One region of the Shewanella litorisediminis genome, then DNA from elsewhere that is predicted to be linked to it. Evidence: predicted binding sites of a transcription regulator. Region 1 holds the regulator's gene; the other holds the start of a gene.

What was found. Region 1 encodes FliA, which starts transcription of late flagellar genes. Its sites were predicted from a motif close to CTAAAGNTNNNNNNNNNNNNGCCGATA; they were not measured.
Region 2: a site for FliA is predicted at 9,296-9,322, ahead of JQC75_RS03075 (DUF5610 domain-containing protein). Genes of this name have one in related genera too.

The regions. Positions count from the first base shown of each region.
Region 1 is NZ_CP069213.1:2,662,879-2,676,228, forward strand. Features, by position in the region: gene JQC75_RS11690 (chemotaxis protein CheW) at 1-823, opposite strand, end outside; gene JQC75_RS11695 (ParA family protein) at 807-1,598, opposite strand; gene JQC75_RS11700 (membrane anchored protein in chemotaxis locus) at 1,621-2,052, opposite strand; gene JQC75_RS11705 (protein-glutamate methylesterase/protein-glutamine glutaminase) at 2,045-3,154, opposite strand; gene JQC75_RS11710 (chemotaxis protein CheA) at 3,185-5,452, opposite strand; gene JQC75_RS11715 (protein phosphatase CheZ) at 5,468-6,205, opposite strand; gene cheY (chemotaxis response regulator CheY) at 6,219-6,602, opposite strand; gene JQC75_RS11725 (RNA polymerase sigma factor FliA) at 6,647-7,366, opposite strand; gene JQC75_RS11730 (MinD/ParA family protein) at 7,359-8,240, opposite strand; gene flhF (flagellar biosynthesis GTPase FlhF) at 8,245-9,636, opposite strand; gene flhA (flagellar biosynthesis protein FlhA) at 9,649-11,748, opposite strand; gene flhB (flagellar biosynthesis protein FlhB) at 11,848-12,981, opposite strand; gene fliR (flagellar biosynthetic protein FliR) at 12,983-13,350, opposite strand, start outside.
Region 2 is NZ_CP069213.1:687,925-704,575, forward strand. Features, by position in the region: gene JQC75_RS03035 (tetratricopeptide repeat protein) at 1-805, shown strand, start outside; gene JQC75_RS19070 (PAS domain-containing protein) at 1,171-1,278, shown strand; partial or broken gene JQC75_RS19035 (PAS domain-containing protein) at 1,291-1,869, shown strand; partial or broken gene JQC75_RS19040 (methyl-accepting chemotaxis protein) at 1,969-2,409, shown strand; gene JQC75_RS03045 (DUF4785 domain-containing protein) at 2,499-3,755, opposite strand; gene JQC75_RS03050 (hypothetical protein) at 3,766-4,623, opposite strand; gene aroG (3-deoxy-7-phosphoheptulonate synthase AroG) at 5,147-6,205, shown strand; gene JQC75_RS03060 (hypothetical protein) at 6,250-6,426, opposite strand; gene JQC75_RS03065 (ABCB family ABC transporter ATP-binding protein/permease) at 6,814-8,598, shown strand; gene JQC75_RS03070 (hypothetical protein) at 8,667-8,927, shown strand; gene JQC75_RS03075 (DUF5610 domain-containing protein) at 9,362-9,970, shown strand; gene JQC75_RS03080 (ferredoxin--NADP reductase) at 10,050-10,796, shown strand; gene JQC75_RS03085 (glutathione S-transferase) at 10,815-11,417, shown strand; gene JQC75_RS03090 (hypothetical protein) at 11,414-11,917, opposite strand; gene JQC75_RS03095 (Fe(3+) ABC transporter substrate-binding protein) at 12,157-13,164, shown strand; gene JQC75_RS03100 (ABC transporter permease) at 13,224-14,852, shown strand; gene JQC75_RS03105 (ABC transporter ATP-binding protein) at 14,854-15,879, shown strand; gene ggt (gamma-glutamyltransferase) at 15,933-16,651, shown strand, end outside.

The DNA of each region.
Region 1 (13,350 bases):
CGCAGGTGTCCACCAGATTCAGTTGGGACTCTCTGTGGGTCTGTACCCCTAAAAACCAATCCGGGCGTCCAAAAATGTGGTTGATGCGTTCAACCTTCACTATTCCGCCCAAACTGACCAAGGGCACAGCCAGGGTCAAACCGGCTACTTTAAAGAATAGTACCTGGAATTCGTCATCCAGCTCTTCACGCAGGTCTTTTGTAATACTGGGCGGCGTGGCGCCGGTTTGTGTTTGTGGCGCCGATTGTACAGGCGTAACCTGGGCGACTTGCTGTGCTGCCTCGGGGGCTGCCTTGGCCTGTATTTTTTCCTGAACCTGCGGTCTTACCTCAATCTTTGCCTTGAAGGCAGCTTCTGCAACCACGGGTTTTGAATCAGCTGAGGCGGTTTTTTTCTCAATTGCTGGCTGCTCAATTGCTGGCTGCTCAACCGGTTTTACAACGTCAAATACCGGTGCCAGCAGTTTTTCCAACGAGGCCTTATCCAGCGGGTCCAAGCCGGGAGCGACTCTTTGAGATTGCTGCGCTGACTCGGGTTTGACTGTCACAGACTCATGTTTTGCCGAAGCTGGCATCGACTGTTCTGATGCCGGCATGTTGCGCGCCGACGTGGTATCACCGGTGGGTAAAGTCTTTTTGTCAGAGACAATCGAATCGGCGGGACGCGCATCAGCAATGGTATTTGATACAAAGACTTCTCGCGGTAGAACCGGGGAGTCTTGGGTGGATACGTCTGTCAGCACGGTCTGCGCCGATGCCTGAGCATCTTCACTCAGCAGCAAGCGGAAGAAATCAACGACGGTTTCGTCAACTGACTTTGACATGGTCAAATTCTCCGGCCATCAAAAAAGTCAGTAAACGTTCATAAGCTTTAATACCACGGCTACCCGATGCGTAATGCGACGCAGGCAGATGCGCCAAACTGGCATCGCGGAACTTGGTATCGACCGGAATAACATCAGGCCAGAGCGTATCACCATATTGCTGAGCCAGCGCCTCCAGCGCCGCCGGAGAGGCCTTGGTGCGTCTGTCGTACATAGTCGGCACAACGGTATAGCTGTAACGGGTATTTTTGGAGCGGCCCATTAACTCCATGGTCTTAATCATACGGTCAAGGCCCTTAATGGCCAGAAACTCAGTTTGTACCGGTATAACGATATGCTGACTTGCAGCGAGCGCATTGACCATGAGAACACCGAGTACCGGCGGGCAGTCAATTAATGCCACATCGTAGTCATCTTCCATCAGCTTGAGCAGGTTTCGCAGCACCAGTCCCATGCCTTCCTGATGACCCAGCGCACGGTCGAGGGTCGCCAACGCCATAGTTGCCGGAATTAAATCCAGATTTTCCACCAAGGTTGGTACTGTGTGCTGCCTGATAAGATCTTTGGTCAGGGACTTATGGGCGACAAACACATCATACAGGGAGCCAGGCACTTCTTCAGAATCAATACCGAGGTAATATCCCAATGATGCGTGGGGATCGGTGTCAACCATCAGCACGCGCTTGCCCTGCTTGGCCAGCAGGCCTGCCAAACTTGCTACGGTTGTGGTTTTACCCACACCACCTTTTTGGTTTGCAATGGTCCAGACGTTCACGTCTCAGGCCCTCAATACGCGATTATTGTTTTTTTTCAATTTTTTCGTCACGGGTTGTCACCCTGATGCCGCCATTGGGGAGTGCTATGACTTTCACTCCATCGCTATTTTCCGAAATAACTTCAGGCACCAGTGCCTTGGGGATGCTTTCAGTCTCCTTAACGGAGTCGTCGGTGGCGACGCCATCCCCCTCGTTTGCCTTGGTTTCTACCTGCTTGAGCAAACGCTCTGTCTCACGGGGATGAGTCTCCAACCATTGGGCCAGCGCTTCTGCCTGGCTGTCTGGCACCATCAGCAGCACCTGGCTTGCGGCCAACTCTGCATTTCGGTCTTTCAGCTGGGCGTATTTTACCCGTAAATCGAAATAAAGCACTGTGATCACCACACTGAAAAGCCCCAGCAAAAAGATGACCAATGTCATCCCGCCAGCGGCATCACGGCGCTTATCAGCCACGGCCAGACTCTTTTAAAATGGCTTCGGCCATGTTTTCAAGCCCAATGGACTGAGTGGATATCCCGGCGGCAGTGACAGCCTGAGGCATACCGTAGACCACACAACTCGCTTCATCCTGTGCCCAGACAGTAGCGCCCAAATTTTTAAGCATGCGCGCGCCTTCCCGGCCATCGGCACCCATACCGGTAAGCACCACGGCCAACACATCACCGCCATAAGCTTTTGAGGCTGAGGCAAAGGTAATGTCGACACAAGGCTTGTAGTTCATATCTGCGTTGCCGGCGACTATTTTAATACGCCCGCTGGCACCGGCCTTTTCTATCATCATTTGCATGCCGCCGGGTGCCAGATAGGCACAGCCCGGTTGCAGCAAGTCGCCACTGGCGGCTTCTTTGACCGAAATACGGCAAAGACCATTGAGCCGCTGAGCAAACGCCGGGGTAAAAGCCGCAGGCATATGCTGAATAAGCACAATAGGCAGCGGATAATTGGCGGGGAACTGGGTAAGGATTTTCTGCAGTGCGACAGGACCACCGGTAGAGGTGCCTATCGCCAGTAATTTGTATTGCTTGCCACTGGCACGCAAACTCACAGGCGCAGCCACAGGCGTCTGAGGCCGCTGCAATTGCACCTGAGGCCTTGAACCTATGGCGGGCCGCGTTGGTTCAGGGGCAGGGGCTCTGGAGGTGATTGGTCTGAACAGCCTTCGTCTGCCAAGGGCTTTGACCCTCTGCTGTAAAAGCTTGATGGCTTCGTCTTTATTGGTGGCAATGTCTTCAAACCGCTTGGGTAAGAAGTCCAATGCCCCGGCATCAAGCGCATCAAGAGTCGCCTTGGCACCATCGTGAGTCAAAGAGGAGAACATCAAAATGGGGGTCGGTACCTTGGCCATAATTTCGCGCACAGCCGTAATACCGTCCATCACCGGCATTTCAATATCCATGGTGATGACCTGAGGCTTGTGCTCCATGGCCATCTGAATGGCTTCCATACCGTTGGATGCCGTTGCAACTACCTCCAACTCCGGGTCCTGAGTAACAATCTCACTGACCCTTCGTCGGAAAAAGCTTGAGTCATCAACGACCAATACTTTTATTGTCATTTATATTCCTGCCAACAGCACGCGCTGGAGCTACTTCCGCTTGGCATAATGTTTCAATAATCCGGGAACATCCAAAATCAGCGCTATTCCACCGTCTGACGTAATGGTGGCACCGGCCATACCCGGGGTGCCATGGAGCAAAGCGCCCAGCGGCTTAATCACGACTTCTTCCTGACCAATTAAGGCATCGACCACAAAACCGATTTGCAGCGTACCCAATTGCACTATCACCACATGGCCATGCTTTTTGTCGCCATGCTTGAACTTGGTTTTGCTGCGGCTCAGCCACTGTTCAAGGTAAAAGAGTGGAACGGCCTTGTCTCTGAAAATGACCGTCAACTGACCGTCAACTATGTTGGTCTTGGTCAAATCCAGGTGGAAAATTTCATTCACGCTCGACAGTGGTAAAGCGAATACCTGCTTGGCCACTTCCACCATCAGGGTCGGCATAATCGCCAGCGTCAAAGGTACCTTAATCTCGAGGATAGTCCCCTTGCCCTTAATCGAATCGATATGCACGGTACCGTTGAGCTGAGTGATACGGGTTTTCACCACGTCCATGCCCACACCGCGACCGGAAATATCGGAAATTTCGGTTTTGGTTGAGAAACCTGGCGCAAAAATCAGGTTGTAGGCCTCATGGTCTGACATTCTTGCCGCGGCATCTTCATCAAGTACACCGCGTTTAACCGCGATGGCCTTGAGTTTCTCAGGATCCATCCCCGCGCCGTCATCTTCAATTTTCAGGAGAATATGATCCCCTTCCTGGCTGGCCGACAGCGTAATGGTACCTGTCTTGGGTTTACCGCTCGCCACACGATCGGCGGGCATTTCAATCCCGTGGTCTACGGAGTTGCGCACCAGGTGCACCAGCGGGTCTGCGAGGGCTTCCACCAGGTTCTTATCGAGGTCAGTTTCCTCGCCAACCAGCACCAAATCGATTTCTTTATTGAGGCTGCGTGCCAGGTCACGTACCACGCGGGGGAAGCGGCCAAATACCTTCTTGATGGGCTGCATCCGTGTTTTCATCACGGCGCCCTGCAAATCGGCAGTCACCAAATCGAGGTTGGCCAGCGCCTTGGACATTTCCTCATCTTCACGGGTCACACCCAGGCTGACCAGGCGATTACGCACCAGCACCAGCTCACCAACCATGTTCATGATCTGATCCAGTCTGGCCGTATCGACCCGCACAGTGGTTTCGCCCTGCGGCACGGAGGAGCCACCCGCAGGCGCGGCTTTGGCAACAGGTGCAGGACTTTTTTCAACCGCAGCAACGGGTTTTGGCGCTTCTGGAGTTGGCGATGGTTTTGCGATGGGTTTTGGTGGCTCAGCCGCTTTGGGCTGACCCGCAGCGGGCGAAGCGGGTTTCGCAGCAGTTGCGATGCCGGGCCCCGTGCCTTTACCGTGAAGTTCATCCAACAACTTTTCAAATTCGTCATCGGTGATTTCATCGGTATCTACATGGTCGGCTGGGCTGTCTTCCACTTTGGCAACCACTTTATCGGTGGTGGCTTTGAACTTGCCCGAACCATGGAGTTCATCGAGTAAGGCTTCAAACTCATCATCGGTGATTTCATCACCGGCAGGTACTGCTTTGGCGCCACCTTTGTCGGTACTTGGTGCAGCGCTTGGTGCCCCACTGACACCAGGCCCTTTACCGCTTCCGTGCAGCGCATCCAGAAGCGCTTCAAATTCGGCTTCGTTAATTTCGTCGATGCTGGAATCGCTGGCGGGTGAGTCAAACAGAAAGTCATCAGCCATGGCAGGCGCCTGGGTAGCGGGCTCGGCCGCCTCGGGCTCCTCAAGGTCACCAAAGAGTTCAACACCGGGAATGTCATCGGCGACGCTTATCGTTGGCTCAGATGAAGCGGGCGAAGAGGCTGCCCCCCCCTCTGATGGCAAGGGTGCACCTGAAGACAGAAGCTTGAGCTTATCCAGCAACTCCGCGGAGGCGGGCTCCTGCTCTTGTCCTGCCTGGGTTTGAGCGAACATGGTATTAATGGCGTCCACCGCCTGCAGAATGATATCCATCAATTCGGCGGTAACGTGACGTTTACCTGTTCTGAGCAAATCAAAGGTATTTTCGGATTCGTGACAGACATCCACCATGGGCGCAAGCCCGAGGAAACCTGCCCCCCCTTTTACCGTGTGGAACCCCCGGAAAATGGCGTTGAGCAAATCCGTGTCTTCCGGATTATTCTCAAGAGCAACCAATTGTTCCTGCAGAAGCTCGAGGATTTCGCCGGCTTCTATCAAAAAGTCCTGCAGAATCTCTTCATCAACATCAAATGACATTAAATTGACTCCTTATCAGAAACCCAGACTGGACAACAGGTCATCGACTTCATCCTGACCAGTCACCACATCCTGACGAAGCTCGGCATTCATGATAGGGCCTTCCGCTTCTATGCTACTGGTACTCTTCTGGGTAACTTCTGTGGCTGGCTGCTCGCCAAAGACGGTCAACATTGACACCAGGCTATTCTCGACTTCACGAACCAAATCGATAACACGTCGGATCATTTGCCCGGTCAGGTCCTGGAAATCCTGCGCCATTAAAATCTGATTCAAAAGCTCGCGCAGTCTTTCTGAGTCCATTGCACTGCGATTCATCAGCTGTTGTACGTCATGGCACAGGCTTTTGAACTCGGTAATGTCGATATCACGCCGCATGAGCTTATCCCAGGCCGGCATGACGGTTTGAATGTGGTTGATAAGGGCGTCAGCGAGGGGCAAACACTCTTCGACGGCATCCATGGTTTTATTGGCTGCCTGCTCTGTCATATCGATGACGTAATTCAGTCGCTCTTTGGCGTCAGGAATATCGATACTGGCCAGTTCCATCAGACGGCTGTCCAACTGAAAATCGACCAACGCGCTATGTAATTGGCGGGTAAGTTTACCCACTTCGTCAAACAGCTCTTTCTGAATGGGGACCGCAAGATCCCTCAGCAGTAAATCTGCCTTTTCCTGCTCACCTGCACTCAGGAGTGTGACGAGTTCCTGTGCCTGTTCGAGACTAATGAGCCCTGATGTGTGTGCCTGCATAGCTCATCCTTGCTCAACCAAGTCGTTCGAATATCTTGTCCAGCTTCTCTTTCAGTGTCGCAGCAGTAAAAGGCTTAACCACATAGCCGTTTACGCCAGCCTGAGCGGCGGCAATAATCTGCTCACGCTTGGCCTCTGCGGTCACCATCAGTACTGGAATATGCTTTAGGTTTTCATCGGCGCGAATCGCTTTCAGCAAATCGATACCCTGCATGCCCGGCATGTTCCAATCGGTAACCACAAAATCAAAATCACCCTTTTGCAGCATTGGCAAGGCGGTTGAGCCATCATCTGCTTCCTGGGTGTTATTAAACCCCAAGTCTCGCAACAAGTTCTTGATGATACGTCTCATTGTTGAAAAGTCGTCAACAATGAGAATCTTCATATTCTTGTCCAAGGTTTCCTCCGGTGAGCTGACACTCTCGCTGCTCAAATAATAATTTATACTTGTGTCCAGTGCTTGAGCTTACCTTTGAGCCTGAGCATGGCCTGACTGTGGATCTGGCATACCCGCGACTCACTCACCTCAAGAATGGCGCCTATTTCTTTTAAATTCAGTGCTTCATCGTAATAAAGTGATAACACCAGCGCGTCCCGCTCGGGTAACTGGCGAATGGCATCAGCCAAAGCCTGCTGAAACTGGCTCTGTGCCAGGTCATCATAAATGTCGTTGGTTTGTTCCCCATCGGGAACCAATACATCCTGCGATACGCCTAAATCTTCTATCCCTATGATTTTACCAACAGAAACATCATTGAGGATATGATGGTATTCCTCCATCGACATATCAAGTCTTTCGGCGATTTCTGTGTCCCGGGCATCACGTCCGAGCTCCTGTTCCAGCTCATCTATCACCTGGGCGACTCTGCGCTGATTACGATGGACAGAACGTGGAACCCAATCGCCTTTGCGGATTTCATCCAGCATGGCACCACGAATACGAATGCCGGCAAAGGTTTCAAACTTGGCGCCTTTGCCGCCGTCAAATTTGGCGGATGCCTCAAGCAGGCCAATCATGCCGGCCTGCAGCAAATCGTCCAACTGTACGGATGCCGGCAATCTGGCCAACATATGGTGCGCGATTCTTTTTACCAGCGGTGCGTACTGTTCAACGATGGAGGTTTTACTCTCCATGGAGGTATACGCCGCGGCTTTATTCACTCGCTCTGTCCTCTTGATAATCGGGACGATGTACCAGACGTTCTACGAAAAATTCCAGATGGCCACCGGGCTGCTGCGGTATCGGCCAGCTCATCACCTTATTCGCCAGGCCATGGTATGCAATGGCGGCAGGTGATTTTGGGTATGCTTCTACAATCAATTTTTGCTTACGTACTGATTTCCGCAAGTTTTCGTCGAAGGGAATTGTTGCAACCAGTTCCAGTGCAACGTCGAGAAAGCGGTCAGTAACCTTGCTGAGTTTAGCAAAAAGCTCCATGCCTTCGCGTAAGCTGCGAACCATATTTGCCACAATTTTGAACCGGAACACACCGTGCTCACGACTGAGGATTTTAATAAGTGCATAGGCATCGGTAATGGACGTCGGTTCGTCACATACCACCACCAACACATCCTGGGCAGCACGGGAGAAACTGAGCACCATGTCCGAGATACCGGCTGCGGTATCCACAATAAGCACATCAAACTGGGTGCGCATTTCACTGAATGCGCGAATAAGCCCGGCATGCTGCGCCGCAGTCAGTTCCACCATGGCCTGGGTACCCGACGTGGCAGGTACAATGCCAATGCCTTTGGGGCCACGCAAAATAATGTCATCCAGTTCAGCGTCACCGGACAACACATGGGAGAGATTTTTTTCGGCACGCAGACCTAACATTACATCCACGTTGGCCAAACCCAGGTCGGCATCCAATACCAATACCCGCTTGCCCTTTTCTGCCAGAGCCACAGCCGTATTGATGGAAACGCTGGTTTTACCTACCCCACCTTTGCCGCCTGTCACGGCAATGACTTTTACTTTTTCGTTATATGGCTGATTCATCATACGTAAACCGCTTGCTTGATCACGGGTCATAGCTTTACTCGAACGCAAAGGTCGTGCTTTCCGACCACATAGTGTTGTCGATGCCCTGATACTCAGGTTCATTCAGGGCATCAAGCGCCTGTCTTGCCAACGCCAAAGTGTCTGCGACTTTCATATCCTCAGGAACTCTTTGTCCATCAGTCACATAACTCAGTGGCAACCCACTCTGGATAAGTACACTTAACGCGCCGGCCAAAGAAACAGATTCATCCAGTTTAGTCAGCACAGCGCCGGATAAAGGGATGCGCTGGAAGTGTTTTACCGCATCCTGGAGCACGCGACGTTGCGACGTTGCTGACAATACCAGATAACTGCGGATCGGCAAGGCACTGTTAGCCGTCAAATTGTCCAATTGCTCCACCAGTCGCATATCTCGCTGTCCCATACCGGCGGTATCTATCAATACTAGCTTGCGATTGCGCAGCTGATAAAGAATTTGTTGCAATTCATTGAGATCATGAGCTTGCTTTACAGGACACCCCATGATTTTGCCATAAGTTGCCAATTGCTCAAAGGCTCCAATGCGATAATGGTCGGTGGTGATAAGCGCCACCTGATCGGCACCATGATGGGCGGCAAATCGGGCCGCAATTTTGGCAATTGAGGTGGTTTTCCCCACACCAGTTGGCCCCACAAAGGCAACAACCCCACCACGTCTTACAATATCATCGCCTTGATTATCCAGCATATTAGCCAGGCTTTGTGGCAGAGCCTTAACCAGCTCTGCAGGGTTGTAGTGCTGGGATAAGCCTGCCAGTTTTGCCGCCACGGCGGGAGAGAATTCGGCCTCAAGCAAGCGGGTTTCCAGCATGGCACCCACAGGATCGGTACGATTCTTCTGCTCAATCATCAAAGAAGACACCTGATGGGTCAGCAAATTGCGCAGTGATGCCAGCTCTTCTTTCATGGCATCCAGTTCAATTTGCTGACGTCCCGGCGCACGATTTTTATCGGCATCAGGCGTAAAAGTGGCCTGGCGGGGAGTGTCTTTCATTTTTGGCGCAACCGGCGCTTCCAGGCCGCGGGCCCAGGCGGGCATATCATCCGCTTCAACCGAGTGACCCATTTGCTGATTCATCCGGCTTTGTTGGCGCTCGAGCAATGCCTGCAGCGAATCGGCAGGGGCTTCGTTGACTTTTTGACGATTGGTACGCACTGGAGCCCGACCCCCCAAAGAGACTTTGTCATCGCTTATCTCAAATGGATTGGTAGCAGCCACCTTGGACTCCGGCGAAGGCTTGGGTTCATCGTAATCAACCGCAGCCACAATTTCGATGCCGCCTGTGACTTTTTTATTGGACATGATTACAGCATCAGCACCGAGGGTTTCTTTCACCTGAGCCAGAGCAGCACGCATGTCTTTTGCAAAAAAACGTTTGATTTTCAATTTTATACCCTCTTACTGGCCCACAGCTGACACTATTCTTATCTGCTTCTCGTCGGGAATTTCCTGGTAGGAAATGACCCTCAGGTTGGGAATGGTGTATTTCACAAAGCGCGACAGGGTCGAACGCAGCATTCCCGAAGTCAGCAGTATGGCGGGCTGGCCCACCATTTCCTGCCGCTGAGCGGCGTCAGCAAGTGACTGTTGCATCCGCTCGGCCAATCCGGGTTCGATGTTGGGACCATCGCCGCCGGAAGCCTGCATCGACTGATGCAACATCTGTTCCAATTCTGGCGCCAAAGTTATGACAGGGATTTCAGCCTCTGGACCGGCTATTTCTTGAACAATCATACGTTTAAGGGCGATACGCACCGCTGCCGTGAGCACCTCGGTGTCACCGGACTTGGTACCATACTCCAGCAGTGTCTGGACTATGGTCCGCAGATCGCGCACCGACACCCCTTCGTTGAGCAGGTTCTGCATCACTTTCACCACGGTGCCGAGGGACATCACATCGGGGATAAAGCCATCCACCAGCTTGGGTGAGTGCTTCGCGAGAATATCCAGCAGTTGCTGTACTTCTTCATAACCGAGCAGCTTGGAGGCGTTGTTGCTGAGGGTCTGACTGATATGAGTCGCTACCACTGTGGCAGCGTCAACCACGGTATACCCCAGTGTCTGGGCATGCTCACGCAGCTCAGGCGCAATCCATACCGCTTCCAGACCAAAGGCAGGGTCGCGGGTCGTGACACCATCGAGTTGCCCAAACACCTGCCCCGGGTTGATGGCCAGTTCACAGTCGTGACGAATCTCGGCCTCACCCACCACTACGCCCATCAGCGAGATACGATAGGTGCTGGGGGCGAGATCCAGGTTGTCGCGAATGTGCACTGCGGGCACCAAAAAGCCCAGCTCCTGCGACAGCTTCTTACGCACGCCCTTGATGCGGGACAGGAGTTCTCCCCCCTGCCCCTTGTCCACCAGCGGGATCAGGCGGTAACCCACTTCAAGCCCTATGGTATCCACATGGCGCACATCGTCCCACCCGAGCTCCTTGGGAGAATTATCCAGCTTCTCGACACTGCCGCTTGCTGCGGCTTCAAGGGCCTGCTGCTTACGCTTCTCTATGCGTTTATTGAGGAAATAGGCGCCGGCGCCTGTGGCCGCTGCAAAGGTTAAAAACGCAAGGTGGGGCATACCGGGTACTATGCCCATCACAAAAAGCACCCCAGCGGCAATGCCAAGCGACTTGGGATTGTCAAACATCTGACTCATCACCATGCCACCCATATCGCCTTCTTCGTTCTGGCGGGTCACCATCAGCGCTGCGGCAATGGAGAGCAAAAGCCCAGGGATCTGGGCCACCAGGCCGTCACCTATGGTCAGCAGAGTATAAATTTCTACTGCATCCATAAAGGCCAGATCGTGCTGCACCATACCGATAACAAAGCCGCCAAGGATGTTAATCACCAGGATCATGATCCCGGCGATAGCGTCGCCTTTCACAAACTTGGACGCACCGTCCATGGCGCCGTAAAAGTCGGCTTCTTTGGTTACTTCGGCGCGGCGGGTACGGGCTTGTTCCTGATTGATTAGACCGGCATTCAAGTCAGCATCGATGGCCATCTGTTTACCGGGCATGGCATCCAGAGTGAAGCGGGCACTCACCTCGGAAATACGTCCGGCGCCCTTGGTGACCACGGCGAAGTTGATGATGATAAGGATTAAAAACACCACCAGACCCACAGCGTAGTTGCCGCCTATCACCACAGAGCCAAAGGCTTCAATCACCTTACCGGCCGCATCAGGGCCATTGTGACCTTCAAGCAGTACCACCCGGGTAGAAGCAACGTTCAGCGCCAGTCTCAGCAGCGTCGCCACCAGCAAAACCGTCGGGAAAGCAGCAAAATCCAATGGTCTGTTGGTGTAAATCGCAACCAGCAGTACCACCAGCGCAAGGGCAATGTTAAATGAGAACAGGATATCGAGCAGAAATGCCGGCATGGGCAGCACTATCATCGCCAGGGCCGCAAGCACCAATGCCGGGGTGCCTAAGCCCTGCAGGTTTGCCGGTTTCATTTTTTTGATTTGACCCAGTTGGCCCATGACATCCATCAGACGCTACCCAAAATTGACACTTTGGGCCTACAAAGCAAATTCCAAGCCAAATTACGGAGCATCGCGATTCGCAATGACAGCCAATCTGCTAATCGCTCAGTATTTGAGCTCGTCCGGGATGGGTTGATTGAGGGGGATGGGCGTTGGCTTTCGGCCACGACCTTTACGGTATTGTCGCAGCTGGAACACATAGGCAAGTACCTGAGCCACTGCGGTAAAGAGACCTTCGGGGACCTGCTGATTAAGCTTGGTGGTATGGTAAATGGCCCGTGCCAGTGGCGGCGCTGAGACGATGGCGATGTCGTATTCACGGGCGATTTCGCGAATTTTAAAGGCCACGGAATCTACCCCCTTGGCCAGTACAAAGGGCGCTGGAGAACGTTTTGCATCGTATTTCAGGGCAACGGCAAAGTGTTCTGGGTTAACCACTATCACGTCGGCCTTGGGCACCTCCGCCATCATGCGGCGCATGGCAATTTCCCGTTGCATTTGGCGGATACGGCCTTTCACTTCGGGCTTGCCTTCGGTGTCCTTATACTCATCTTTGACCTCTTGCTTGGTCATTTTGAGCTGTTTTTTGTGGTTCCAAACCTGAAATGGCACATCAATAACGGCGATGATAAGCATGGAACTGCACAGCAGCAGAAACATCCAGGTGAGCAAATCCAGGGCATGGAACACATTCGAAGGTAAATGTTCGGCAGAGATCTGAATAATTTCCGGAAAGTAGAACGACAACAGAAAGTACGCCGCCACCGCTACCACCGAAAACTTGGCCAGCCCCTTACCCAGCTCCATCAGCGCCTGCACACCAAACATGCGCTTAAAGCCCGCCAGTGGGCTCATTTTGCTGGCCTTGGGCAGCACTCCGTTACTGGAGAAAATAATGCCGCCCAGCACTATGTTACCGGCAAAGGCCAGTGCGGCCAGCACCAGCACCAACCCCAGCACAGGCAATACCAGCTCTTTGGCAATGGGAACCCAGATGTTAAGCATGCTGTTGGTATCAAACACCTGCTCACGACTTTGCACCATGGTCATCGTCATCACATTGTGCATTGCCTTGCCGAGGCTCGGGCCCAACATCAGAAAGCCAACGGCGGCGGCAAGCAGCACGGCAGCCGTTCCCAGTTCTTTGGAGCGGGCGACCTGGCCTTTTTCTCTGGCCTGTTCAAGTCGCCTCCCCGTGGGCTCCTCTGTGCGTTCCTGACTGGTATCGTTTTCTGCCATGTCAGTTCACCCTGCATTGAATATGGGTAATGTCACACAGCAACACCTGCGCCGCTTCCCAAATCTCACCGAAGTGGGACATCACGGGTGCCAGGGTTAACCAGAGGATAAATAGGCCACTTATCATCACCACCGGAAAACCGATGGCAAAGATATTGAGCTGCGGCGCTGCCCGGGTCATGACCCCGAACGACAGATTAATCAGCAGCAGTGCCACTATCGCCGACAGCGACATGGTGAGCGCTGCACCGAACATGTAACTGCCCCAGAGAGCAAGGCTTTGATAGTTGGCAAGGGTGATGCCGGTCATGGATACCGGCAGGGTGTCAAAGCTCATCACCAACATGCGGATCATGGTCAGATGGCCAT
Region 2 (16,651 bases), 2.0 Mb from region 1:
GGTTTTGGCGACGGCCATGGCTGATGCGCTGGGAGTTGCCGTGGATTTTCAGGACGTGCTGGTACAGCCGGTGTGGGACAGGCAAGGGGATTTCTATCTGGTTAATGGTCACGTGAATCTGCGCCTGTTACCGCCTTCAGAAGCGAATGTGGTGCACTTGCGTGGTCCTATACTGGTGGACTTTCTGCCCGAGCGTGCAGTCCGCGGCTATGACAGGGTTCGCATCAACCGAAGCATGTTATTGGCCATGTTTTACAATAATCTGGCCGCCGAGGCACTGATCGATGGTGACCATGACAAAGCCTACGGCTTAATCCGCCTGTCGTTGGCGCAAAGCAACACCTTTGTTCCCGCCCTGAATACCCTTGCCATTCTGTATCGCTACCATCAGAGGGAAGATCTTGCCGAGGAGGTGTATCGGGAGGCGCTGAAACAAGAGCCGGAAAACATGACAACCCTGTACAACCTGGCGCTGATTCTCTCAGCCCAGGACCGGCTGGATGAGTGGGCCGAGGTGCACAAGGTGCTGGAGCTGGCCCGGATCCGCAACCCCTACTACTACTACGATATGGCCGAGCAGGCGTTGTCTGAGCATGAATACCAGCAGGCAGTGAACTGGTTTTTGCAGGCCGTGGAAAAGGCGGACTACCGTCATGAGTTTTACTTTGGACTGTCCCAGGCCTACTGGGCATCCGGCAATCCCAAGAAAGCCCGCCAAAGTATGGAAAAAGCCCTGGCGCTCAGTGGCGATGATGGAGATAAGCGGCGTTATCAGGCCAAGCTAAACGCCATGGCAAACCGCTGAGTTCGTTTTCTGAGTCATGCACCAAGGTATTTTATCCGGCCTGAGCTTGACCTTGGGCCGGTTTGTTTTGACCTTCCCCTGTGCTTCCTGACGCACGTGATTTTATCTCACGCCTTTAATGAGTGTGCTGGGGTTTCAGCCCGGCCCCGGTGATGTGCCTGACACACTTATTTCCTGCTATCTGAACCGATTAGCTCCTTATGTCGTACACTTTGTGTTGAGCCTGACAAGCGCTGTGATGCGCCGCCTCAGGTGCGTCGCTGATATGGGTTATTGCGGAGAAGCAGATGTTTAATAACAAATTAAAGCAATAATTGGCCTCTTATCGGTCTGAAATACAAAGGTACCAGGCGCGGGCCGCGGCCGTGAGTGCTTCAACGGCGATGATTGAGTTTTTACCGGATGGCACCATAGTCACTGCAAATGAAAACTTTTTGTCTCTTGTGGGTTACCGCCTCGAAGACATCAAGTGAAAGCATCACAGTATCTTTTGTACCTCTGAGTACGCCAAAAGCCATGAGTACAAAGGGTTTTGGCGAAGCCTAGCTGAGGGGAAACACGCCAGTGGCCGCTTTTTAAGGCTTGGCCGGGATGGCAAAAATCTTTGGCTTGGAGCCTCTTACAACCCCATCCGCAACGAAGAAGGCAAGGTGGTCAGCGTCTTGAAGCTGGCTGCGGATGTGACTGACATAGTAGAAATTGAAAACGAACAGCAAAGCATGATGAATGCCATTGACCGTTCGATGGCGGTCATTGAATTTACCACTGGTGGCGAGGTGATCCGGGCCAATGAAAATTTTCTGGCAGTAACGGGTTATCGCCTGGATGAAATCAAGGGTAAACACCACAGGCTTTTTTGTGCGCCAGAGTATGCGGCCTCACAGGAATATAAGCACTTCTGGTCGCGCTTGAATCAGGGGGAGTTTTTTACCGGCCGCTTTCAGCGTCAGGATAAGTTGGGACGGACAATTTGGCTCAGTGCCACCTATAACCCAGTGTACAACGCGCGCGGTGAGCTCTATAAAATCGTGAAGTTTGCCAATGATATTACCGAGCGGGTGAACCAGCAGCAGGCCGAGTCGGCCGCTGCCGTGTTGGCGTACGATATTGCCCTTAATACCGATGCCAATGCACGCAGCGGTGCTCAGGTGGTGCAATCCACCGTGGAGGTGGTGCGAGGCATAGCCGAAGAAATCAATCTGGCTGCCAGGGGCATTGAGGATGTGAGCAACCAGTCGGAGAAGATAGGCAATATAGTGCAAACCATTCGCAGCATCGCCGATCAAACCAACCTGTTGGCGCTCAATGCCGCCATTGAGGCGGCGCGTGCCGGTGAGCAGGGGCGTGGTTTTGCGGTAGTCGCCGATGAGGTTCGCAGCCTGGCGGCTCGAACCGCCAATGCCACCGTCGAAATCGTCGATGTGGTGCGCCAGAATCAGGTGTTATCTCAGGCGGCCGTAGCCAACATGGAACAAAGCAAACATAAGGTCGAGCAAGGTGTTGCTCTGGCCGTGGAAGCCGGCGAAGCCATAGAGCAAATCCGCGAAGGCGCAAAGCAGGTAGTGGCAGCGGTGCAGGAATTTAAATTGCAGCTGGATAAATAGGTCAACCCGTTAACAGCTGAAGTCACTGCCGATATGGCATCAAGCATAAAAGAAAAAGGCTCCCAACGGAGCCTTTTTGGTTTTGAATACTACAATCGTAGAGCCTTATCCTGAAACGACAGTATTGCCATCTGTCCCTGATCTTTAAGCTCCAGCTCCCGTATCTGGAAAGGCGCTTCCAGCCCGGATGCCTCAATCAAATCTCTGGACAGAAGCAGTGTCAGGCTGCCGCTTTCATCGAACCAGCGTGCTGCCGCACTGCTGTGAATTGCCACTTCTCTGCCACTGCTGTCGGTTCCGGTGAGGACGGCCGAGAGAGCAAACCTGCCTGCCTCTGCCAGTTCCAGATTAAAGGTAACAGCCACCGGCGTCTTGCCTTGCCAATGCACCTGGGTCTCGGGCAACACACGGCCGCTGGGGACAAAGTGTTTGAACGCCGTTTTAATGGTGCGCTTTACATTCACCCCATCGACTTGGCTGTGAACATCTATCAGCAATTCACTGAGCTCTGCGGCAGACTCAGGCATAAAGCCATCGGGCATGGCGGCGCTGAATGAGCCATTTTCCAGCGTCAGTTCAAGTGGTAATTCCTTTGCTCCCTGTCTGAGCCGGGCGTTGGCGGCGTTTAACTGGCCCAGCCCATCCAATGCAAGTGAACCTGCCAGGGATTGCCCCAGGCTCAGGCCCATGGGGGCCGAGAGATGCAACAGCAGCGGGCTGCCTTTTTCCTTCACATTCACCAGATACTGACTGCGGGGATCAACGGCAGTTCGCGCCTTAAGGCGGTATTCACCGGCAGGGGCCGCGCTGGACAGCAAGAGCGCACTCGAATCGTCATTCATCCCCGCCGATGCCAGTGCGTCGGCATTGGCCATGGAGCGCATCAGATCAGGCACCTGCGCGCCTTTGGGGGCTGAGAGCTCCAGTGAATTCGGTTCAATGGCCGGGGCATGGAACAAGGCGCCCGAGCTCATGTCAGCCCTCGGCGCCAGGCGAATGACAGCGCCGCCCTGGCTGATGGTCAGGGGAATGCCCTGATTCAGTGCATCGCCCGAGACAGTAAACCAATATTCGTTACTGGCCACCGATTGGGTCTGTTGCAGTTGGCGGGGGTGGTATTCCCCGGACATTGGGGAGACAAATTGGATGTCATCCCGGCTGGTGTTAAGCCCCTGAGTAACAGGCCCCTGAACCTGGCTAAAGCCCATGTCACCTGCGGACAGCGGCGACACTTGCGCCACCTGTACACCCATGGCTTCGGCATTGTCTGAGCTGCTCTCTCCCTGACAGGCACTCAGCATCAATGACATCAATACCGCGGCGGCCAGTTTGTTGTGAGTCATCATGGTCGCGCTCCTAAATACGATTACGGATAAAGACGTCGAGACCGAAACAGGCCCGTCGACTCTGCTGATGGCTTAATGGCTCGCTACCCCAGGTTTTTTGCTTATCCCTGAACCAAACGGTACCCGCGGCACTTTGGGAGCTGCACTCCAGAAAACCGTCTGAGCAATCGTCCAGCCAGTTTTGGGTGGTTTCGAGGGCAACCTGATTTTGGTAACCGCCGCAATAGCTGTCACTGTCCCAAATGGCAGAGTCCACATCTGATCCCACCACCACCTCAAAGGGTTTGCCGAGGGTTGGGCGTCCTGTGGTGCCCTTGAGCCAGTTGGCGTTGTAGTAAGACATCCAACTGACCTGCTGCTGTTTTACGGCATCGCTGCCATAGCCCAGCAGCCAGCCGAGGGTGGTTTCAAATACATTCCCCTCGGTTACGGCGTCGGCCAGCGGTGTTCCGCCGCTGGAGGGCGCCAGCGCGATGACTCGGGTGGTTACGTTGATGACCTTGGGGTAGCGGGCATCCCAGGTGGGATTGGACAATATCCAACGCACAACGTTGCCACCGTTGGAGTGGGTGAGCAGTACCAAATCGTTGATATTTTTACTGTCGATGAAACTGCCCAGCTGGCTGGAAAGGCAGCCGGCGGCGGCCTCATCCCACATATACTGGTCAAAATCGCAGTTGATGACTGCGTAGTTCGCGCTGCTTGGCAGACCCTGGCGGACGGAATTGACAAATTCACTGGTCCAGTAGTCGTTAAGCGCATCGGTTTGATGACCTGTGCCATGAATAAAAGCTATTCCTGACGCGGCCAAACTCAGGGGGCTGACTGCAAACAGACCCAGAAGCATTAGCGTTTTGGCTGTCTTCATTTGTCTGATGTAATTATATGGTCTTGTTGAAACAGGTAGGACGTCCGACCTGCGCAATTAACCTATCGCTAACATTTTTTGGCTTGCAAGTCTTTTAAACGGTACGTCAGTACAGTTTAGGGTAATGGCTCGATACACTGGTTTGGTGCTTTTGCTCTACATTGTTATCATTATGAAAAATAAGAATATCTATTCGGGTTGCTATTCTGCCCTGTTTTAAACTGTTCATAATAAAAACGGAATTTCTTTCAGTATGAAATGCTGTATCTGTGGAGTGGTGCCAGGGAGGGGATGTCGGTGTTTGGTGCCATCATAACGAGGTGAGTCAGGCACGCATTCATCGGCGAGTTCAGTTAATTATGATTTTTTACTTCATAAATTTTTAATAAATTCATACTGATAAGCTTGAATTTATTAAAAAAGTATATCTTGATTGCCACGGGTCCGTTTAGTCGCTAAATTGACAGGGTCATAACAGATAGAGAGACACGTGATTTAACCCTTTCCGGAGCTTGCAAAACCTATGTATTACCAAAATGATGACGTTCGTATTAATGAAGTAAAAGAATTGCTGCCACCTATCGCCATTCTCGAGCGATTTCCTGCAACAGAGAACGCATCTGCCACGGTTTTTAATGCCCGGAGTAATATTCACAACTTGCTGGCAAAAAAAGACGATCGTCTGCTGGTGGTGATTGGCCCCTGTTCTATCCACGATCCGCAAGCGGCCCTGGAATACGGTCAGCGTTTGCTTGCCCTGAGAGAGCAATACCGCGACCAGCTGGAAGTGGTGATGCGCGTGTATTTTGAAAAACCCAGAACCACGGTTGGTTGGAAAGGTCTTATCAACGATCCCTACATGGACAACAGCTTTAAGCTGAATGACGGCCTGCGCACGGCCCGTAAGCTGTTACTGGAACTTAACCATATGGGCATGCCTACTGCGGGTGAGTTTCTCGATATGATCACGCCCCAGTATGTTGCCGATCTGATGTGTTGGGGCGCTATTGGAGCCCGTACCACAGAGTCTCAGGTACATCGCGAGCTGGCATCAGGTCTTTCTTGCCCGGTAGGGTTTAAAAACGGTACCGACGGTACTATCAAAATAGCCATCGATGCCATTGGCGCTGCGGCTGCGCCCCATCATTTTCTGTCAGTAACCAAGTTTGGACATTCGGCTATCGTGTCCACCAAAGGTAATCCGGACTGCCACATTATTCTTCGCGGTGGGCGTGAACCCAATTACAGCAGTGAGCATGTGGCCAGGATCCAGACGCAGTTGTTAAGTGCAGGATTGCCGGACAATGTGATGATTGACTTCAGCCATGCCAACAGCAGCAAAGAGTTTACCCGACAAATGGTGGTGGCCGATGATGTTGCCAGTCAGCTTGCCGAGGGTAACAAAGGGATTTTTGGCGTGATGGTTGAGAGTCATCTGAATGAAGGTCGTCAGGATCATGTGCCCGGCGTGCCGCTGGAATATGGCAAAAGCGTGACTGATGCCTGCCTCGGCTGGGATGATAGCGCTAAACTGCTGGCCACCCTTAATCATGCAGTATTGGCAAGGCGAAATCGCAGCTGATTTAGCGGATATCAAAAAGGCGCCTGAGGCGCCTTTTCTTTTACTTACTTTTTCAGGTTTTGCGCCAAGTACTCATTGGCCTTGGCCAGGCTGCCAAAAGAATTTATCAGATTTCGACGTCCCTTTTCCTGAAGCTCCGGATTGCCTGATTCCATCATCATCCATACCCAGGTTTGGATCAAAGTGAGCGGTGGGTATTGAACTTGTGCAGAATCTAACATAAATCGCCCTTAAGTTATTGTATTTTACAGAAATGAATTCTGAACACTCATGGCCGGCCAAGTAGAACATGCCAGGTCGGACAGTAAGGTGGTCACAGATTAGCAAATTCTTTTTTCTTGTATAACCTCGTAGACGCTTTCAGGCGAAAAAAATCGACTTCGTTAGTAATAAAGCGCTATCAAAATGATATTTTGGTAAGTCTAAAGACTGAGTTAAATGTAGCTTTAATGGAATGAAGTACTATTATTTTGCCATTGTAGATGCAGCCAAAGATGTCGCCTGTCAGCCCTCTGCTCAAGAATTATGGTGAGTTTGCCAACAACAAGACGTTCAAACCCGTTTGGGGATGATAGAATCCCTCTCAAACTCTCACTCGTCTTATTCCTATGCGCCCAACAGCCTATTTTGAAGGCCCCATCGAAAAGCTGAACTGGAAAGTACTTGGCCTTCTATGGCCTTATTTGCTTGAGTTTAAAGGACGTATTTTACTTGCGCTGCTCTGCTTGCTGATTGCCAAGCTGGCGAGCGTAGGCATGCCCTTTTTGTTGAAGGGGTTGGTTGATGGGTTGGATGCAGGCAGGAACCAGGCCTTGGTTGCCGTGCCATTGGGGTTGGTGCTGGCGTACGGTGGAGCCCGATTGCTGATGTCCATCACCGGGGAAATCCGCGACACCCTGTTTGGTCGTGTCACCGAGCGGGCTATCCGGCGATTGGGACTGGCGGTGTTTGATCATTTGCACCGCCTTGATCTGGACTTTCACCTCGAGCGGCGTACCGGCGGCCTGTCCAGAGACATTGAGAGGGGCACCAGTGGCGTCAGTTTTCTGATGCGTTTTATGGTGTTCAACATAGTGCCGACCCTGCTGGAAATCGCCTTGGTGGTGGGCATCTTTTTCGTTAAGTACGGCTGGCAGTTCGCCGGTATCACGCTGGTTTCTGTCATCCTCTATATTGGCTTCAGCGTGGTAGCCACCGAGTGGCGTACCGAATATGTGCGCCAGGCCGCCAAAGCCGATTCAATTTCCAATACCCGCGCCATCGACAGCCTGCTGAACTACGAAACTGTGAAGTATTTTAACAACGAACGCTTCGAGTCGGCTCACTACGATAAGGCGTTGGAGGCATGGGAAACGGCGAAGCGGAATAACCGCCTGTCACTGTTTGCCCTCAACGGGGGGCAGGCATTGATTATTGCCGTTGCCATGACCGCCATGATGGCTCTCGCGGCCAAGCATGTGACTGAAAGCCAGATGACACTGGGCGATTTCGTTTTGATCAATGCCTTTATGATGCAGCTGTTTATGCCGCTGAACTTCTTGGGTTTTGTTTACCGGGAGATCCGCGGCGCACTGGCTAATATCGAGCGGATGTTTGGGCTGCTGGACAAAACCCCGCGCATCGAAGACAAGGCTGATGCCGTGAATTTTGACTGCCAGCGGGGGGAAATCCGTTTTGAGCAGGTTAACTTCAGCTACGATGAGCGCACTATTTTATCGGATGTCAGCTTCACAGTGGCTCCCGGTGAAAAGGTGGCTGTTGTGGGTGACAGCGGTGCCGGCAAATCCACCCTGATAAAGCTGTTGTTTAGGTTTTATGACGTCGATTCAGGGCGGATCTGCATCGATGATACAGACCTTCGGGACATGACCCAGGACAGCCTGAGAAAAGCCATTGCGATAGTGCCCCAGGATACAGTGCTGTTTAACGATTCCTTGCTGGAAAATATCCGCTACGGCCGCCCGGATGCCAGTGATGAAGAAGTGCGCGCTGTCATCCGTCATGCGCATCTTGCAGATTTTGTGGCGGCGCTGCCATCCGGTTGGGACACCAAGGTGGGGGAGCGTGGGCTTAAACTTTCCGGTGGAGAAAAGCAGCGGGTCGCCATTGCCAGAGCCATGCTCAAAGGCTCTCCTATCCTGGTGTTTGATGAAGCAACCTCATCACTGGACAGCCGTGCCGAAAAGGCCATATTGGATGCCCTGAAAGAAGTGGCAACCGGACACACCAGTTTGGTCGTCGCCCATCGGCTTTCGACCATAGTGGATGCCGACCGCATTTTGGTGCTCAGTCATGGGCGCATTGCCGAGCAGGGCACCCACCAACAATTGCTTGCAATGGACGGCCTTTACGCCAGGCTTTGGCACATTCAGCATGAGCAAAAGATGAAGTGAAGTTCAGGTGTGATTCAGCAAAGCGCTCGCATAATCCTAAAAACGATAAAAATTGTCACGGAGTCGCTATGAAAAACATCGCTTTGCTGGTCAATTTGGAAGGTATGAACGAAAAAGTCACCACCGACTGGAACGCAGTTTCGGCGACCTTGAAAAAGCGTCAGGTGACTCATGAAGCGCTGGTGGATATCTATGCGCAGCTCTGTGCGGGGCTTAAGGTGTCGACACGGGGATTGACACTGGCCAAGCTGAACACGGATATGGTGTTGGACAATGTGATCCGCAGCGCCAACGCTGGTAACCAGCCTTCGGCAGGCTTTTACGGTTAGGGCTACTTACTTTGAGGATGGAGGTTTACGCCATCCCTCACACAGCAACGGCAAATGCTTTTCCCCGTCGGCAGGCGCCAATCGAATGATGCGTCCATCCCTGAAACAGAGTTGTTCTCCTTCAATCTCGGTCAATCTGTCGCAGTTCTGACAACTGGTACTGCGAGGTTTGGCCTCGGGTATGTTTGGCTTATTCACTATCCGGATCCTGAGCTTTAAATGGTTGATCCAGTCCCCACTTTACTCCTTAAGTGTTAACTGAATCAATATTTGGGCGGCCATTATACTCAAGGCTGGTTAAGTTTAAATTAAAACTTAAGTCGAGTGTGTACCCCGTTGCTTTCTCGCAACACCAGGGCGACTTTTTATTAAAGTTGTACAAAAATTATCCGATACAGAGGTTAAGTAGGCTTGTGCCAGTATCGAGGTAACCCATGGAAATTCGCCCATCCCAACCCAATCACGGCGCCACAGTGTCTCAAGTGGCAAAAGACAAGAGCCCTGGAACCGGCAAAAATCATGGTGAGAGTGTTGCCGTGGTTGCCAGCCAAAAGACAGCAGCACACTCCAGCCGTGCCTTGATGAACGCAGCGATACTCTCTGCGCAGCAGGAGGTTAACTTAAGTGCTGCCAACGAACCCATGGTGTTACTTTATCGCGCCGCGATTGAGGCTATCAATGAACAGCTGGCGCCTACACAGGGCGAGCAGGCCATTGAGCGCCTCGCCGAGGAAGGCGTTGATACTTCTCCGGAAGCCACAGCGGGCAGAATAGTCGATTTTGCGACCCAGTTCTTCAGCGTCTATCAATCACAAAATAGCAGTCAGTCTTTCGAGCAGCAGTTGGAAGGTTTTATGGGAGTGATAGGCGGTGCTATCGACCAGGGCTTTAAAGAGGCCAGAGATATACTGGATGGCCTGAAGGTTCTGGAAGGCGATATCGCCGCCGGAGTTGATAAGACCTACGACCTGGTACAGCAAGGGTTGAAGGATTTTGCCGAGAGAATGAATCCACAACATCATGAAGAGAGCACAGCAGGATAAACGTCTCCATTAAAAAGGGTTTTTATTTTCTCCTCCCTTGCTTATGCTGGAACTGCAGCCACAAAGTAGGGGAGGCGACATGTGGGTTGAAGGCCGGGTGTTGCAAAGAAGGGATTGGACCGACAAGCTGTTCAGTCTCAAGATTGATGCCAAAATAGCGCCCTTTATCGCGGGCCAGTTTATCAAACTCAGTTTACCCAGCGAGGACAAGCGCATAGCAAGGGCTTACTCGCTGGTTAACCCTCCCGGAACAGACTATATCGAGGTGCTGGCCGTTGCCGTTGAAGAAGGCGAGTTGTCCCCAAGGTTGCAGGACTTAAGCCCTGGTGATGTGCTTCAAGTTTCTGCCAGTGCGACCGGCTTTTTAACCCTGAGTGAATTACCCGACTCTCCCGTCGAAGGGCGTCAGCTGTGGATGCTGGCCACAGGTACCGCCGTCGGCCCCTTTATTTCCATGCTGGGCACAGCAGAGCCTTGGGAAAGGTTCGAACATCTGGTGCTCGTTTATGGAGTTCGCCGGGCTGAGGATTTGGCCTATCTCGATGAGTTGCAAGCCCTGGCAGCGAGCAGGCCAAGGCTTCAGCTTATCTTATCCGTTACCCGCGAAACAGTACCCGGTGCCTTGCACAAAAGGATCCCCGATGCGCTGGCGTCCGGTGAGCTGGAGGCCGTGAGCGGCCTTACATTGTCTGCAGAGCATTCTCAGGTAATGATTTGTGGTAATCCTGAGATGGTTGCAGGTACGCAGGCGTTATTACTCGAACGCGGTCTTTGTAAAAACCTTCGCCGGACGCCAGGGCAAATCACCGTTGAAAAATATTGGTAAATACACAAGGAATTCCCCATGAAGCTTTTATGTTCTGCACCTTCGCCTTATTCCCGCATGGTTCGAATCCTGGTGCGCTATCTGGAATTGGATGTCGAAGAGCTGAACACAAATCCATTGGAAAATGGCGATACCTTGCTTAGTGCCAATCCGTTGGGACAGATCCCCTGCCTGTTTCTGAACGATGGTTCTGCCTTGTACGACAGTGAAGTGATCTGTCGCTACCTTGATGCGACCTATGCCAGGAGCCAGCTGTTTGGTGAGTCCGGTTTGGATTGGCATGCCCAGTGCCAGTTTTCCCTGTTAAAAGGCCTTATCGACAGTGCCGTAAAGCTGCGGCAGGAACAGATGCGGGAAGAAGAGGGGGTGCGCTCTGCGTTTTGGACGTCCCGTTTCGAGCAGGCGTTGCTGAGGGGAATTCGTGAGCTGGAACGTCAGGGAGCCGGGAGTTCAGATCGTATCAATGCCCGGAGTATAGCGTTGGTGTGTTTACTGGATTATATGGATTACCGGCATCCGGCACTGGAGTGGCGCAATCTTGCTCCGGCGCTGGCACTTTGGTTTGAAGAGGTGCGTGAACTGCCAATATTCCGTGAAACCCGCCCGGATAAAGCCTGTTAAACATCGGTAATGCGCCGTCCCCTTGGGAGTTGGCGCTTATTTTTTTCGCCAAAATGACCATACAGTTCTTCAGTCAGTCCATATCTTGCCCGCCTGTCTGAGTGCGGCATCCGGCGATCTTCAAAGTGCTGGTAGTGGCAATGGCACGCCTCAGCGTTACAACCCTTCAGCGGAATTGCCGGGGCTTCACCTGAGAGAAATCTTTGTCCATCAATTGCCTGTCGGGCATCGCAGTCATTCTGGCCTGCAACCACACTGACACAGTGAAATGGATGCAGTCCCTGTGGTCTTGTACCATTAATTCTGGCTTGATGCTCAACCTCTTCGAGTGACTCATACACGCCAAATTCTTTGGGGATTTCCAGCTCATGGGGCACAACAGGATGCTTTTTGTGTCTGCAATGGCGGTGACGTTGATGCCAGTGATCCGATTGATACTTGCTGTAAAGAAACCAGCCAACTGAAACTATCAGAGCCAGCAACAGCAAAAACAAGTCCATAATGCTCGCTCCTTTGCCGGTAAACAATTAAGTTTCAGTTTAGTTTAGTTTGAGATAATCCGCGGTTTTGCTTCTGGCGCAAGTATCTAACATGCTGAACAGTATCGATAAATTTTATTGACTCAGCTAACAATTTGACGAGTTTAAGTTGTCAGCCGCGACCCCTTGGATTACCCTGTTTGAAGTGATAATAATTATCATTAGTTTGTTTTGGTTTAAGCAAATTCTGGGAGTTCGAGATGAAATTGTCCAAAGGGGTATTGTTCGCAGGCCTGGCCTGTTTGACCGGCTCTTCCATGGCGGCTGACAAGCTGACCGTCTATTCCTACCGGCAGGCGTTTTTGATCGAGCCCATACTGGCCGAATTCACCAAAGAAACCGGTATTCAAACCCAATTGGTGTTTGCCAAAGATGGTATTGCAGAGCGTCTGCAACGAGAGGGTCGTCTGTCTCCGGCGGATTTGGTATTGACCTCTGAGTTCTCCAAACTGATGGAACTGGTTGATAAAGATTTGGTGGACAAGGTGCAAAGCCCTGTACTCGAGAGCAACATTCCAGCGCAGTTGCGCTCCGCCGACGGTGACTGGTATGCCCTGACGGTGCGCACCCGCAGCCTTTATTCTTCCAAAGAGAGACTGGGTAAGCTGGATATCGACTACGAAGATCTGGCTGATCCCAAGTACAAGGGTAAAATCTGTACCCGCAGTGGTAAGCATCCGTACAACATTTCGCTGGTGGCCTCGATGATTGCCAATAAAGGCGAGGCCGAAACAAAAGTCTGGCTTGAAGGTTTGAAAGCCAACCTGGCACGTAAACCTCAGGGGAACGACAGGGCACAGGTCAAAGCCGTAAAGGAAGGCTTGTGTGACATTGCCATTGGCAACAGCTATTACTTTGGCGCCATGATGCAGGATCCGGAGCAGAAGAGCTGGGCCGATGCCGTGTACATCAATTTCCCCAATCAGTCTAACCGTGGCACCCATATCAACGTATCCGGCATGGCCATGCCCAAATATGCGCCAAATAAAGAAAAGGCTGTGAAGCTGATGGAGTTCTTGGCATCGGATAAGGCACAACATGCCTATGCGGAAGTCAACATGGAGTATCCGGTTAAAGTTGATGTGAAACCGTCGGACGTGGTGGCGTCATGGGGCGAGTTTAAGGCCGATACTCTGGCCATAGAAAAGCTTGCTGAATATCACGGTGCAGCCGTAAAACTGCTTGATGAAGTGAAATTCGACCTCTGACGATAGCATTCGCCTAAATCGCGCGGCGCCATCGGAGGGCGCCGCCACTGGAATACACTATGGTAGTTGGATTGCCCAGGCGCTGGTCGTTTTTGGGTTTTTTTATTGCATTCTTGTTTTTAACGCCGCTGCTGGCGCTGCTGGCCACCGCCGCCCTGCCCGATGGTGAGGTGTTTGCACATCTGGCCGAGACAGTGCTGCCCACCTATATCCTCAATACCCTGCTGCTGATGCTCGGCGTCAGCCTGTTATCGGCATTGCTGGCGATTCCCGCTGCCTGGTTGGTGGCTCGCTGTCATATGCCGGGTAAGCGCTTTTTTCAATGGGCCTTGTTGCTGCCACTGGCGATGCCTGCCTATGTCGTGGCCTATGTTTACACGGATTTGCTGGACTACCCCGGGCCAATTCAGCGGGCCCTGAGGGCACTGCTTGGCGTTAACAGCGTCAACGATTACTGGTTTCCCGATATCCGCAGCCTCGGCGGCGCCACGCTGATTCTGGCCTTGGTGCTCTTCCCCTATATCTTTTTGCTGGCCCGAACGGCCTTTATGGAACAGTCACTGAGTTTGCTGCAGGCATCCCGACTGATGGGGGCCAGTGAGCGGGAAAGCTTTTGGCGCTTGGCGCTGCCCATGGCAAGACCCGCCATTGCCGCCGGTGTGGCGCTGGTTGCCATGGAAACCGCCGCCGACTTCGCCACCGTCAGTTATTTTGCTGTGCCTACTCTGACCACGGCCGTATACGACACCTGGCTTGGCTATGGCAGTTTAGCCTCGGCTTCCAAGCTATCGATGATCATTCTGGTGGCCGTATTTTTACTTATCTGGCTTGAGCGATTTGCCAGGCGCCGACAGCAGCTGTTTCAGCGTCAGGCGCTCACGGGACAAATCCCCCGCCTGACACTGGGACGCTGGCGCTGGGTGGGCCTGGGTTATTGTACCTTGCTGCTGTTTGCCTCTTTTTTGCTGCCACTTGGCATCTTGCTGGGTTATGCGGTGCGCTACTTCGACCTGAGTTGGCAGGGCGAGTTTTGGCGTTACAGTTGGAACAGCTTTTCACTGTCGGCCATTGCGGCCGTGCTCTGTGTTGTGTTTGCGCTGGCGCTGCTCTTTATCGCCCGAATAAGCCCAAGAGCGCAGGATGCCATGCCCGCGCGGCTCGCTTCAACGGGCTATGCCTTACCGGGTACAGTGCTGGCAATCGGTGTACTTGGCCCCCTGACCTGGCTCGATTTCGGCCTTAATGATTTTTGTACCTGGCTGGGGATTGATGGCCCCGGGTTACTGTTCACCGGCAGCACCCTCGCACTGATTTTTGCCTTTTGCGTGCGTTTTATTGCCATTGCCATAGGTGGTATCGAAAACAGCTGGCGCAGGCTGTCTCCGTCGCTGGACATGGCGGCTTTGTCGATGGGCAAGGGGCCTGTGGCCTTGTTCTTCAGAGTGCATTTACCGCTGCTTCGCACCGGGATATTGGCCTCACTGCTGCTGGTCTTTATTGAGGCCATGAAAGAGTTGCCGGCTGCGCTGCTGTTAAGACCCATTGGGTTTGAAAACCTTGCGACCAAGGTGTTCGAGTATGTGTCGGATGAGCGGCTGGAGCAGGGCGCTCTGGGTGCCATCGTGATTGTGTTGGTGGGATTGGTACCGCTGGTGTTTTTAAACCGTTCCATCGAGAAGGAGAGCTGATATGTCGACCTTAAGCATTCAGGGACTTCACAGCGATTATCGAGGTGAGCAGGTGCTGCGTGGACTCAACCTGACCCTGACTCAGGGCGAAATCACCGCGCTGCTTGGCCCCAGTGGCTGTGGTAAAACCACCTTGCTCAGAACCATTGCCGGGCTTCAGGACATTTCTGCCGGCAGCATTGCCATTAACGGGAAAACCGTCAGCGCTGATGGCTGCTTCGTTGCACCGGAAAAACGCAGCATCGGCATGATATTTCAGGACTATGCCCTGTTTCCTCATCTCACCGTTGCCGACAATATCCTGTTTGGTGTTCGTCAGTTGGATAAGCAAAGCCGCAATGCCAGGCTTGAGGAAATGCTGAGTCTGGTCAAACTGGAAGGCCTGGGAAAACGCTATCCCCACGAGTTGTCGGGTGGCCAGCAGCAACGGGTGTCTATCGCCAGAGCCTTGGCCTATGAGCCGGATCTTCTGCTTCTGGATGAACCTTTTTCCAATATCGATGCCCAGGTGCGCCGGGCTTTGATGCTGGAAATTCGTGCCATTCTCAAGGCTCGCAATGTCAGCGCGGTGTTTGTGACCCACAGCAAGGACGAGGCCTTTGCCTTTGCCGATACCCTGGCGCTGTTTGAAGAGGGCCGCATAGTGCAGCACGGCATTCCGGAAACCTTGTATCAAAGTCCCAATACGCCCTATGTGGCCGACTTTCTCGGCGCCAGCAATTATCTGGATGTGAAGCTTGAAGGCGGGCAACTCATCAGCACCCTGGGGGCTTTCCCTTTGCCACACGACTTTAAGGCTGCGTCAGACGCTGGACGTTGGCTGCTGCGCCCAGAGCAGTTGTTGATTGAAGCCAGGGACGATGGTGCCGGGGAAATTCTTGAGCGCCGCTTTCTCGGAAACGGTTGCCATTATCTGGTACGCCTTGGAGAGCAGGTGCTGGATATTCACAGCCACCTGGGACACCTCGCCTGTGGCAGTCGTGTCAGCTTGTCAGCTACGGCCGATACACCGGTTATCTTTGCTTAAACAGGTGATTATTGAGGTAAACCTGTGTAGTTTGTGTTCTGGGAGGACTCAGCATGAACAGGTTTACAATCACCATTTTTGCCCTGGCCGTTATCGGACTGGGCCGCAGCGAAGGAGTGTTGGCCATGGACAGGATCACAGGTAAGGCGTTTGCCAGTCGTTCGGAGGTCTATGCCACCCAGGGGATGGCGGCGACCAGCCAGCCGCTGGCCACTCAAGTCGCCCTGGATGTATTGAAAGCCGGAGGCAGCGCAGTGGACGCGGCCATTGCCGCCAACGCCATGCTCGGGCTGGTAGAGCCCACAGGCTCTGGCGTGGGTGGTGATCTTTTTGCCATTGTCTGGAGCGCCAGGGACAAGCGCCTTTATGGCTTAAACGCCTCGGGCCGCAGCCCCAAGTCACTCACGCTGGAGATGCTTAAGGCACAGGGGCTTGAGTTTTTGCCACCCTTTGGCCCGCTGCCGGTATCTGTGCCGGGCGCCGTGGATGGCTGGTTCGAGCTGCATGACCGCTTCGGCAAACTGCCGATGTCGCAAATTCTAAATCCGTCCATCGAATACGCCCGTAAGGGCTTCCCCGTTTCCGAACTTATCGCGTTTTATCTGGAAGGCAGCGCCAGACGCCTCGCCAAGTACCCGGGTTTCAGCGAGACCTATATGCCCAATGGCAAAATGCCCGCCAGGGGCGAGATCATGAAAAATCCGGCTTTGGCCAATACCTACGAGCAAATTGCCAAAGGTGGCCGGGATGCCTTCTATAAGGGTGATATTGC